3 regions of the Janthinobacterium sp. 1_2014MBL_MicDiv genome follow, and region 3 is predicted to be linked to each of the others. Evidence: predicted binding sites of a transcription regulator. Region 3 holds the regulator's gene; each other region holds the start of a gene.
What was found. The regulator LexA, encoded in region 3, represses DNA repair genes until DNA is damaged. The targets are predictions, from matches to a motif close to ACTGTATNNNNATACAGT.

Region 1 (4,190 bases), 780 kb from region 3:
GCCGCGAACAGGGTCGAGGAGCTGATGCCGAAGCGCGTTTCCTTGCCTTCCATATTGCCGCCCGATTGCAGGCTGCTGGCCTGCTGGTCCACGCCCAGCGCCTGCAGGGCGGGATTGGCTTGCTGCTCGGCGCTCATCACGCCGGCCGTCATGACGACGAAGATAACGGTCATGGCGGCCAGCACGGCCCAGCCCTGGCGCATGTCGCCCACCATGCGGCCGAAGGTGAAGCACAGGCCGGCGGGAATCAGGAAGATGGCCAGCATCTGCAGGAAGTTCGACAGCACGGTGGGGTTTTCATACGGATGCGAGGAATTGGCATTGAAGAAGCCGCCGCCATTCGTGCCCAGCAGCTTGATCGACTCCTGCGACGCGACGGGGCCCATGGCGATCGTTTGCGTTTTTGCCACTTGCGCTTCCATCACGGGCTTGCCGGCCGCATCCAGCACGGGCTGGCCGTCGGCCGCCATTTTCGGCGTCTCATACGCCACCTGGTCGAGCAGGGTCACTTCCTTGTACGGGGAAAAATTCTGGATCATGCCTTCGCCCATGAAGACGACGGACAGGGCCAAGGAGAGCGGCAGCAGGATGTACAGGGTCGAGCGCACCAGGTCGACCCAGAAATTGCCGATCGACTTGCCCGAGCGCGAGGCGAAGCCGCGCACCAGCGCAAAGATCACGGCGATGCCCGTGGCGGCCGAGAAAAAGTTCTGGCAGGCCAGGCCCAGCATCTGGGTCAGGTAGCTCATGGTCTGTTCGCCGCCGTAGCCCTGCCAGTTGGTATTGGCGACAAAGCTGACGGTGGTATTGAACGAGGAATCCGGGCTGACGGCGCCCAGTCCCTGGGGGTTCAGCGGTAAAAAGCCCTGCAGGCGCTGCAGGCCATACACAAACACGGCGCCCACGGTATTGAAGACGATCAGGGCGATGGCATAGCTTTTCCAGCCCATGGCCTTGTCGGCGGGCAGGCCGGACCAGCGGTACAGCAGGTTTTCCAGCTTTTGCAGCCAGCCCAGGCCGCGCAGCGGCGCGTCGCCGGCCACCCTGGCCATGTACGATCCCAGCGGATAGGCGGCCGCCAGCAGCACGACGAGGAAAGCGAGCAGTAATAGTGTTGATTGGGTCGTCATCACAGTTCCTCCGCCTTCAGCAGCGCCACCAGCAGGTACACGAGCAAGCCGGCCGACACGAAGGCGCCCAGCACATAGAACGCGTTCATTTCACGCTCCCTAATTTGTCGCAGGCGACGGCAAAGCCGGCCACCACGACGAAAAACACGGCAATCAAGCCGAGATACACGATATCCATTCCCACCCTCATTCAGGTTTGTTTTGATAGTGAGCAGATTAGCCAAATGGGTCTAAAAAATTCGTAAAGACTGGGCGGGCAGCTGTAAACAAGATGTAAAAACGGGGGCTTTACCGCATAAAATCCGCCACAATTGGCGCAAAACCACGGCTGTGGCGCACTCTTGTTGCCTTGGAGTAGCGCTATTGCTCGCCGATCAAGATAGAATGCGCGAGCGTCCGCACAAGGACGCCTAGCCTGCCGCACTGCCCTCCCCCAGTGACGCTGGATGGGATATACTGTATATTCATACAGTTATCGCCGCCGCTGTCACTGCGCCGCGCAGTGCCCCGGCCTGGCGTTCCAACCACTGTCTTTACTTAGCTTGAACACGTATGGCCACTAAAAAACCAGCATCCGACTACAGCGAATCATCCATCCGTGTCCTGAAAGGACTGGAACCCGTCAAGCAGCGCCCGGGGATGTACACCCGCACTGAAAATCCGCTGCACATCATTCAGGAAGTGATCGACAATGCCTCCGACGAGGCGCTGGGCGGTCACTGCACGCATATCGCCGTCACGCAAAACACCGATGGCAGCATCACCGTCGAAGACAATGGCCGCGGCATTCCCGTCGGCCTGCATCCGGAAGAAGGCGTGCCGACGGTGGAAATCGTGTTTACGCGACTGCACGCGGGCGGCAAGTTCGACAAGGGCTCGGGCGGCGCCTACGCGTTTTCGGGCGGCCTGCACGGCGTCGGCGTATCCGTCACCAATGCGCTGTCGACGCGCCTGGAAATCACCGTCTGGCGCAAGGAAAGCGACGGCAACGGCCTGCATCACATGGTGTTTGCCAACGGCGACGTGATCGAGCCATTGAATTCGCGTCCCGCCCCGCGCGACGGCAAGAAGTCGGGCACGCGCGTGACGGCCTGGCCCGATGCAAAGTATTTTGACTCGCCCAACATCTCGCAAACCGAGCTGCAACGCCTGCTGCGCTCGAAAGCCGTGCTGCTGCCGGGCGTAACGGTCACGCTGACCAACGCCAAAACTGGCGACACGCAAACCTGGCTGTACGCGGAAGGCTTGCGCGGCTACCTGACCGAATCGCTGGCGCAGGTGTCGAATGGCGAAACGCTGATCCCCCTGTTCGAGGGCGCGCAATACGCGGGCCCGGACTCGGAAGGCTTTGCCGAAGGCGAAGGCGCGGCCTGGGTCGTGGCGTGGACGGAAGAAGGTGCCATCGTGCGCGAGTCGTATGTCAACCTGATTCCCACCTCGAATGGCGGCACGCACGAATCGGGCTTGCGCGACGGCCTGTTCGGCGCCGTGAAGAACTTCGTCGAGATGCATTCGCTGCTGCCGAAAGGCGTGAAGCTGCTGCCCGAAGACGTATTCGCGCGCGCTTCCTTCGTGCTGTCGGCGAAGGTGCTGGACCCGCAATTCCAGGGCCAGATCAAGGAACGCCTGAACTCGCGCGACGCCGTGCGCCTCGTCTCGACCTTCACCAAGCCGCCGCTGGAACTGTGGCTGAACCAGCACGTCGACTACGGCAAGAAGCTGGCGGAATTGGTGATCAAGCAGGCACAGTCGCGCCAGCGCTCGCTGCAAAAAGTGGAAAAGAAAAAATCCTCGGGCGTGGCCGTATTGCCGGGCAAGCTGACCGACTGCGAATCGTCGGACATCACGCGCAATGAACTGTTCCTCGTCGAGGGCGACTCGGCGGGCGGTTCGGCCAAGATGGGCCGCGACAAGGAATTCCAGGCCATCCTGCCCCTGCGCGGCAAGGTGCTGAACTCGTGGGAGACGGACCGCGACCGCCTGTTCGCCAACAACGAGATCCACGACATCGCAGTCGCCATCGGCGTCGACCCGCACACCGTGGGCGATTCCCCGGACCTGTCCGGTCTGCGCTACGGCAAGATCTGCATCCTCTCCGACGCGGACGTGGACGGCTCGCACATCCAGGTATTGCTGCTGACCCTGTTCTTCAAGCACTTCCCCGCCCTGATCAACAAGGGCCATATCTGCATCGCCCGTCCGCCGCTGTACCGCGTGGACGCACCCGCGCGCGGCAAGAAGCCGATCCAGAAAATCTACGCGCTCGACGATGGCGAACTGCTCGCCATCGAGGACAAGCTGCGCAAGGAAGGCGTGAAACAGGGCGCCTGGTCGATCTCGCGCTTCAAGGGCCTGGGCGAGATGAACGCCGAGCAGCTGTGGGAAACGACGATGAACCCGGACACGCGCCGCCTGCTGCCCGTGACCCTGGGCGAAATCGACCACATGGCCTCGGCCGCCCGCTTCAACATGCTGATGGGCAAAGGCGAGGCGGCAGGCCGCCGCGCCTGGATCGAGGAACACGGCAATGAGGCGGAGGCGGATATCTAAATGATCATCGGCATCGACCTCGGCACCACCAACAGCCTGGTCGCCATCTGGCGCGACGGCAAGGCATCCATCATTCCGAATGCGCTGGGCGACCACCTGACGCCGTCGTGCGTCAGCATCGACGACGATGGTACCGTGCTGGTGGGGCGCGCCGCGCGCGAGCGCCTGCAGACGCACCCGCAGCTGACGGCGGCCGTCTTCAAGCGCTACATGGGCAGCGAAAAGAAGATCACCCTCGGCACGCAGCACTTCCGTCCGGAAGAGCTGTCGTCGATGGTGCTGCGCGCGCTGAAGGAAGATGCCGAGGCATTCCTCGGCCACAAGGTCGAGGAAGCCATCATCACCGTGCCCGCGTATTTCAGCGATGCGCAGCGCAAGGCCACGCGCATCGCAGGCCAGCTGGCAGGCCTGCGCGTGGAGCGGCTGCTGAATGAACCGACGGCCGCCGCGCTGGCCTACGGCATCCGCGACAAGGAACAGGAAAGCAAATTCCTCGTCTTCGACCTGGGC
Region 2 (4,190 bases), 2.0 Mb from region 3:
CAATGGCTTGCACCGCCAGGGCAAGACGCCGCTCGACCACCAGACCTCACGCGCAGAAGTGGCGGCCGTCGCCCTCGACTACCAGGGCCAGCGCCTGCGCGCCTCGTTCGACCTGATCGAGCAATACCAGTGGATCGACGCGCCCACGCGCCCCTTCCTCGTCGCCGCGCGCCTGCCCGTGCCAGAGGCGCCCGATGGCCGGCGCAACATCGCCCAGTCCTGGGGCTGGTGGAAGTCCAACGACCTGGCCACCCTGGGCAAGATCGAATACGACCTAAACGACAGCGTCACGGTGTTTGCTGACGCGGGCGGCACGCGCTCCGACGTGTCGCGCTATTCGGACCAGACGCCGACCATCACCAGCGCGGCGGGCGACATGACGGTCACGCCCATGAACTGGAAATTCCGCGTACGCCGCGCCAGCGCCGACACGGGCCTGCGTGCGCGCTTTCGCACGGGCGGCATCGAGCATGCACTGGTCGTGATGGGCAATGTCTACCAGGACGAATTTGGCAGCGTGAGCAATTCCGGCAAACTTATTTCTTCGAACATCTACCATCCCGTGGCTGTGCCCGATCCCGGCATTGCCGCGCCGGCCCGCGCGCCGAAACTGTCCGCCTCCACGCTTTCCAGCCTGGCCGTGGCCGACACCCTGGACATGCTGGACCAGCGCGTACAGCTGACCCTGGGCGTTCGCCGCCAGCTGGTCGAATCGAAAAACTACCACGCCACCACAGGCGCGCTCACCGCCCACTACAAGCAGGGGGCATTGACGCCGCTGGCAGGCATCGTCGTCAAACCGCTGCGCAATGTATCGCTGTACGCGAACTATATCGAGGGCTTGAGCAAGGGCGATATCGCGCCGAACATCGCCGACAACGCGGGCCAGGTTTTCGCGCCCTACAAGAGCAAGCAATATGAAGTAGGCACCAAGGCCGACCTTGGCGTGGTGTTGGCGACCCTCGCCGTGTTCCAGGTCAGCAAACCCAGCGGCCAGCTGTATGGCAAGGTGTACAGCATGGACAGCGAACAGCGTAACCGCGGCCTGGAACTGAACCTGTCCGGTGCCGCCAGCAAGACCGTGCGCCTGCTGGCCGGCATCACCTTGCTCGACGGGCGCCTGGTGAAGACCAACAACGCCGCCACCATGGGCAAACGCCCCGTCGGCGTGCCCACGTCCATGGCCAACCTGGGCGGCGAGTGGGATTTGCCATACTGGCCTGGCCTGACGGCCACGGGCGCCATCAGCTACACCAGCAAACAATTTGTCGACCAGGCGAACTTGCAATCGGTGCCATCCTGGACCAAGGTGGACCTGGGCCTACGCTACCGCACAGCCATCGCTGGCAAGGCGACGATCTTGCGCGGCGGCGTGATGAACGTGCTCGACCGTCATTACTGGGCCGGCGTGGCCTCGTACGGCACCATTTCGCAGTCGGCGCCACGCACGCTGCAACTGTCGGCCGCCGTGGATTTTTAAGGCACGGCGCGGCCAAGCATCGCTCGGCATGGAACGCGTCGCGCCGGAACTCCAGCGGGCACCCTCCTCTTGGCTATATTGTGCAGCGACATTTTCGGCGACATGATCACACACCGTGGCGGCAATCTCATGGGGCTGGACACATTCGACCTCGCCAGCCGCTACGGCACGCCCGCCCATCCAGCTCACCAAGCGCTTCGTACGAGCCGCGGAGGATCGGCGCTGTGTAACCTGGCCATGCCGAGTTGCTCAACAATACTAGTTTCGTCCCACCATCCGAACTCTACAATTTTGACAACGCAAGAAATTCATGGACCTTGCAGTTTTTGACGTCCTCAGCATATACTGTGTTTATATACAGTAGTTTTGAGAATAATCAACAACCTCTCGCCAGACGCCATGCTTTCACCTTCCCTTCAACGTACCAGCTCTGCCACACTGGCCAATAGCGCCCTATTGCGTGACGTCTGGCGGGCAAGTGAACTGAGCCGAGGCACAACCAGTACGGTTACTACCGGTCACAGCATCTTGGATGGTGAGCTTCCTGGCAACGGTTGGCCGCTATCGACCTTCACGGAGTTACTAGTTCAGCAAGCGGGTATCGGGGAAATGCACTTGTTGCGGCCAGTGCTGGCACAACTGTCGCAACATCGCCGGATCGCCCTGGTGCAGCCGCCGTACTTGCCCAACTCCGCCGCCTGCAAATTCATGGACCTGAGCTGCCCGAACCTGCTCTGGATACGCGCCCCCAGCACCGCCGATGCTCTCTGGTCCACCGAGCAGATCCTGCGCAACGGCAGTTGCGGTGCGGTGCTGTTATGGCAAAGCAATATGCGCGACGAAGCACTGCGGCGCCTCAATCTGGCGGCGCAGACAACCGAAACGTTCTTCTGGCTGGTCCGGCCGATGAGCGCAGCGGCCGATGCCTCACCGGCGCCATTGCGCCTGGCGTTACGCCCCGCCGCCGGTGGCATTTCCACTCACATCATTAAACGGCGTGGCCCACATCATGAGGCGCCACTCTTTATCCCGTTGGCTGACATGCCGGCACGTCAACGATTTTTGGACGATCAAAATGCGGTTCTGGTTCAGCGTACACCTCCCACTGTTGCCTCTCGAATGCCTCAGGCCGCGCTGGTGTGAACCGGGGCCGTATGCGGTGATCGAGAAGGGCCGCATACTCACGGTCTCGCAACAAGCCTATGCCGAAGGGGTACGTGTCGGCATGCGCCCTGGCGGCGTGGCGGCCGTCTCACCGGATACCGTCATCCTGGAACGCAATCTTGAGCGTGAATTGATCACCAGCAATGCCATCGCACTCGCCCTCCTCCAGTTCACCCCGGAAGTGGCGCATGCGGGCGACTTCTGCCTGCTGCTGGACGTGACCGCCAGCTTGCGCCTATTTAACGGGCGAACCGCCATCAGCCGGCGTATTCGCGCTGCCCTGCAAGCGCTTGGGGTGACGGCGCAGCTCGGCACGGCACCAACGGCCATGGGGGCCTGGCTGCTGTCGCGCTGGCAACCGGCCAAACGCCAGATCATTCTGCGGCGCACGGTGCACATGCGTTCACTGGAGCGCCAGCTCGACCGCATGCCCTGCGCCTATCTGCCCAGCACGGCGAACCACCTGGAATGGCTAACAGACATTGGTGCAGATCATCTGGCGGCGCTACGGCGCCTGCCCCGCCCCGGCATCCAGCGCAGGATGAACAAGCAGGTGCTCGATGAGCTCGACCGCGCCTATGGGCTCGCTCCTGAACTGTTTGGATGGATCGCCATCCCCGAGACCTTCTCGGCCCACATCGAAACCTTTGACCGGATCGACCACGCCGATGCCCTGCTGGACGGCGCGACTGGCCTGCTACAACAATTTGTCGGCTGGCTGGTCGCACGCCAGCAGGCTGTGAGCGTTTTTGTTCTGCTGCTAGAGCACGAACGCGGCAAGACTGCGATCCCGCCTACGCCAATCGAGATCGGATTGGCGGAGCCGACCTGGCGCGAGGCGCACCTGATACGGTTGCTGAAAGAACGCCTGGCGCGCACGGAACTGGTTGCCCCGGTCATCGCCCTGCGCCTGGAAGCGCGCCTGCTCACCGCGATGGCGCCGCCGACACAAGACCTGTTTCCCGAGCCTGGCGGCAATCCCGCCGACTACAAGCGCCTGCTGGAATTACTCAGTGCCCGTCTTGGCAGTGACAACGTCCTCTCCCCTGTCGAGCATCACGACCATCGGCCGGAGGAAAGCAATGCCTGGGCTGCCGCCACAGGGAAACACAAGGCGGCCAACACCAAGGATGAGGCTTTTGAGCGCCCGTTCTGGCTGCTACCTAAACCTATCCCGCTGCTGCTGCGCGGCGAGCGTCCCTTCTATGGTTCCCCCCTCAAAATGATCAAGGGGCCGGAACGCATTGAGGCCGGCTGGTGGAACGATCAAATCGCAGCCCGCGACTATTACATCGCTCAAGGAAGCGATGCAACCTGCTACTGGATTTACCTGGAGCGTGTCGTGGACGGCCGCTGGTACCTGCACGGGATGTTCGGCTGATCATGGATCAGCCGCCAGTTTCCACGCTGCCAGACTATGCCGAGCTGCAGTGCATGAGCCATTACTCCTTTCTGCACGGCGCCTCTCCGCCCGACCAGCTGGTGGCACGCGCGGCTCAGCTGGGATACCAGGCCATCACCATGGCTGACGAATGTTCCCTGGCCG
Region 3 (4,190 bases):
ACGACGGCGTTATAGGCCACCGCATATCGCTGCGGATCGAAGGCGCCATCCGTCACGCGCATCTCGGCGCGCACGCGCGCGGCAAGGTCGGGAATCATCAGCAGATTCTTGTCATTATGGCGCTCGGGGCGGCTGAAATAGTCGTTCAGGGCGGCATCGTCCATGTCCTTGCTGAACAGCGCCAGGATATCCTGCAATTCGCGCGGCAGCAGGCGGTCGAAGATTTCCGCCATCAGGCGGTCCTTGGCGCTGGCAATCTGCTCGTCGCGCCAGGCGCGGATCTCGGAAGGCGTCGGCAAGCCGAGCAGGTCCCCGGCAAACGCCAGGTCCTCGGCCAGCTTGAGCGCCCGGTCCACCGCCCAGACCACATTCCTGGCGCCGTCGCGCAGCTCGCACCCGGACAGCTCCTGCGCCACACCGAGAATACTCATGTGATAGCAATCGAACCAGCGCGACAACGGCTCGGTCGCGCTGGCCGCCCGGTCCGTGGAATTGAGCAATGACTGGCTCGTCGCCTTCACATATTCGCGCATGGCAACATCGACATCATTGCGCCAGCCCATCAGCGGCCCCTTGATCGGCGACGTGTTCTGCCCCATGCGCTGGCTGAAATCAATGGCGGCATTGCTGACGATCTGCACCAGCTTTTGCGATGCCACCGCAGCATCGCGCACGGCGATGCTGGCCTGCAACAGCTGCTGCCGCTTGGCCGCCAGCTTGCCATTGAGCGAGCCCAGGGCCGCATTGACCGAGCCATTGATGGAGTCGATTACATCGTTTGCCTTTTGACATGCATGATAGCCGAACGGATCCTGCCATTTTTTCGGGCAACTTGCCTTGCGGCGCAACTCGCTTTCCTTGCTGGAAATCTGCAGGTGCAGCTGGAGTATCTCCTGCTCGACACTGAATACCGTCTGCGTGGCCGTCTTCACGCCGCTGAACAAGGCATCGTCAAGATGCTGCGTGGCATTAACCAGATCGTTTGCCAGGGACTGGATGCGGTCCTCGCCCGCCTGCACCTTGGGGATGATGACATTGGCCTTGTCGATGATCTTTTGCGCGTCGTTCGACGACAGCGCCACGCCCCAGTTCGACGCAAACAGCCGCACGACCGCGACGTCGAGCTGGTTCCACGCAGGATTGGCCACCATCGCGTCGATGGATTTGCGGTAGGCATGGTAGGCCGCCAAATGCCGTCCATACTTGCCGCGGCTGTATTGCTCCTGCACCGTATCGTTGAGCACCAGCGTGTCGCGCACAAACGTGCCGAATGCATCGCTGGGCTTGATCAAGGCGCGCACGGCGCCAAGCTGCCTGCCCGTGTGGTCGCGCAACGGCGGCGTCAGCCTCCCGATAAAGCCCTCGAGCGCAATATGCCGCTGCTCCACCAGCGTTTCATCGGCCAGGTCAAAGATGTCTCCCGCATACTGATTGACATACGTATGGGCGAACATGTCGGCCGAGGCATGCCCCAGGTAGCCATAGGCGTATGCCGTGCCCGCGGCGTTACCCCTGGCGCTGTTGAGCAGGAAACGCAGCCAGTCGTTGGTCTTCCAGCCGTCTTCGATGCCGGGATGGACGATGGTTTGCCCGACGAGAATATCCGGCGCCGAGTCGGGACCTATATTCCCCAGCAAGAACTCCGTCTGGTTCGCCAGGATGGCGCTGCGCACATGCGCGGGCACTTCGAGGGTGACGGGCTTTCCCTGCAATACAATAGTGATCTTGCCATCGTCCGCCAGATCGTTGATGACCTGCTGCCCCACCCAGACATGCGTGCCCAGGGTAAAGGCGCACGCATTCCCGGCAAACAAGATGCCCAGCAAGCCAGCCAGCAAGGTGAAACGCTTACCACATCGGTCGATCATGGAATCCTTTTATAGTTTTACGGATGAAGAGAGGCACACATGGCCCGGATGCCACATTGCCAAAAAAATATCATGCGCATACTAGCAGAGAAAATTGCAAATTGGCAATAAATTGAAGTGATCGCGCCAGGAACAAGCCGATCGGTGAATTATTTTGCGAAATGGTGAAATTGGGCTTGCATAGTCGGCGATACTGTACAAAAATACAGACTGTTCATATAGACAGCATTTTAGTATGCACCCACCGCTCATGATCAAGCTGACAGCACGACAAGAACAAATCCTGAACCTGATCAAGGACGCGATTGAAAATACGGGCTTTCCTCCCACCCGCGCCGAGATTGCCAATGAATTGGGTTTTAAATCGGCCAATGCGGCCGAAGAGCATTTGCAGGCCCTGGCCCGCAAGGGCGCGATCGAGATTTCGCCAGGCACGTCGCGCGGCATCCGCCTGATCGGCGCGGCGGCCGAAACGCTGCCATCGAAGGTGCCGGCAGCGCTGCTGATGTCGCTACCGCTGATCGGCCGCGTGGCGGCCGGTTCGCCCATCCTGGCGCAGGAAAACCTGGAAGCGAGCTACAACGTCGACCCGGCCCTGTTCTCGGCCAAGCCCGACTTCCTGCTGAAGGTGCGCGGCTGGTCCATGCGCGACGCCGGCATCATGGATGGCGACTTGTTGGCAGTCAAGAAGGTCGACAGCGCCAAGAATGGCCAGATCGTCGTCGCCCGCATCGGCGACGAAGTCACCGTCAAGCGCTACAAGAAGACGGGCTCCGTCATCGAACTGCTGCCGGAAAACCCCGATTTCAAGGTCATTACCGTGTCGCCGGAAGACGAATTCGCCCTGGAAGGGCTGGCAGTTGGCTTGATGCGCAGCTGGCATTGATTTTTCCTGGCAGCTGTCGCACGTAAAACGCAAAAAGGGCCGCAACAGTCATGCTGTTGCGGCCCTTTTTTATCGCCCGGGCGTTTTATGCCTCCAGCGCATTACGGAAATCCTCGAGCAGGTCCGCCTCGTCCTCGATGCCGACGGAGACGCGGATCAGCGATTCGGCGATGCCCATGCTGGCGCGGCGCTCGGCGCCCATCTCGTAAAAGATCGTGTGGGCAACGGGAATGACGAGGGTGCGCGTGTCACCGAGGTTGCTGGCCGGGATAGCCAGGTTCAGGCGATTGAGGAAATCGAAGCAGTCGATGCCGTCTTTCAACTCAAAGCTGAACAGGGAGCCATAGCTGCGGAACAAGTCCGTTGCCAGCGCGTGCTGCGGATGCGAGGCCAAGCCCGGATAATGCACGGCAGCCACGCGTGGATCCGCCTGCAGCATGGTCGCCAGCGCCAGGGCGTTGGAGCAGGTACGGTCCATGCGCAGGGCCATGGTTTCCGCGCCGACGGCGATATGGTGCGCCGCTTCCGGTCCCAGCGAGGCGCCGAAGTCGCGCAAGGCCTTGGCGCGGATTTGCGCGATGCCCCACTGGGCCGGCGCCGCCTTTTTATAATTGTCAAGGATGTTCGGATATTGCGTCCAGTCGAACACGCCCGTGTCCGTCAAGCTGCCGCCCAGTGCATTGCCGTGGCCGCCGATGGACTTGGTCAGCGCATTGACCGCCAGGCCGGCGCCCACGGCTTTCGGGCGGAACAAATACGGCGTCGTCATGGTGTTGTCGACGATATACAGGATGCCTTTTTCGCGGCACAACTCGCCGATCTTCGCCAGGTCGGCGATCTGCGTGCGCGGATTGGCGATGGTTTCGACAAACACGATGCGCGTGGCCGGCGTGATGGCGGCCGCCACGTTGGCCACATCGGTGGCGTCGACGAACGACACGGCCATGCCCTGCCCCGTCACCGTCTGCCACAGGCTGTTGGTGTTACCGAATAGAAAGGCCGACGACACGACGTGGTCGCCCGCGCGCAGCAGCGCCTGCACGACGGCGCCGATGGCGCCCATGCCGGTGGCGAAGCACAGCGTGGCCACGCCGTCCTCCATCTTGTTGACCTTGTCTTCCAGCGCGGAAACGGTCGGATTGCCCTGGCGGCCGTAGCGGAAGCCGGGCTCCTTGCCCTGGAACACGGAAGCGAGCTGGCGCGCATCGCCGTAGCCGAACGCGACGGACGTGTGCACGGGCTTGTGCAGCGAACCGTGCTCGATGCCCTTGCGACGGTCGTTATGCAGGATGGTGGTGGTAAAGCCGTAAGTCTTGTTGTCGCTCATGGTCGGGTGGTGCGCAAGGCAGTGAAAAAGTCAGACAAAAAAAAGCCCGGCGCAGGCCGGGCTGGACGATTATGCTTCCGTCGTCGCCAGGTTCAGGTTCAGCTGGGAA

Region 1: a site for LexA is predicted at 1,586-1,603, ahead of YQ44_RS02195 (DNA topoisomerase IV subunit B). Genes of this name have one in related genera too.
Region 2: a site for LexA is predicted at 1,825-1,842, ahead of imuA (translesion DNA synthesis-associated protein ImuA). Genes of this name have one in related genera too.

What each region holds. Positions count from the first base shown of each region.
Region 1 is NZ_CP011319.1:505,302-509,491, reverse strand. Features, by position in the region: gene kdpA (potassium-transporting ATPase subunit KdpA) at 1-1,130, opposite strand, end outside; gene kdpF (K(+)-transporting ATPase subunit F) at 1,130-1,219, opposite strand; gene YQ44_RS02195 (DNA topoisomerase IV subunit B) at 1,683-3,680, shown strand; gene YQ44_RS02190 (molecular chaperone HscC) at 3,681-4,190, shown strand, end outside.
Region 2 is NZ_CP011319.1:3,297,338-3,301,527, forward strand. Features, by position in the region: gene YQ44_RS14270 (TonB-dependent receptor) at 1-1,480, shown strand, start outside; gene imuA (translesion DNA synthesis-associated protein ImuA) at 1,880-2,623, shown strand; gene YQ44_RS14280 (Y-family DNA polymerase) at 2,640-4,025, shown strand; gene YQ44_RS14285 (error-prone DNA polymerase) at 4,028-4,190, shown strand, end outside.
Region 3 is NZ_CP011319.1:1,286,109-1,290,298, reverse strand. Features, by position in the region: gene YQ44_RS05660 (zinc dependent phospholipase C family protein) at 1-1,868, opposite strand, end outside; gene lexA (transcriptional repressor LexA) at 2,119-2,754, shown strand; gene YQ44_RS05650 (cystathionine gamma-synthase family protein) at 2,840-4,081, opposite strand; gene purF (amidophosphoribosyltransferase) at 4,151-4,190, opposite strand, start outside.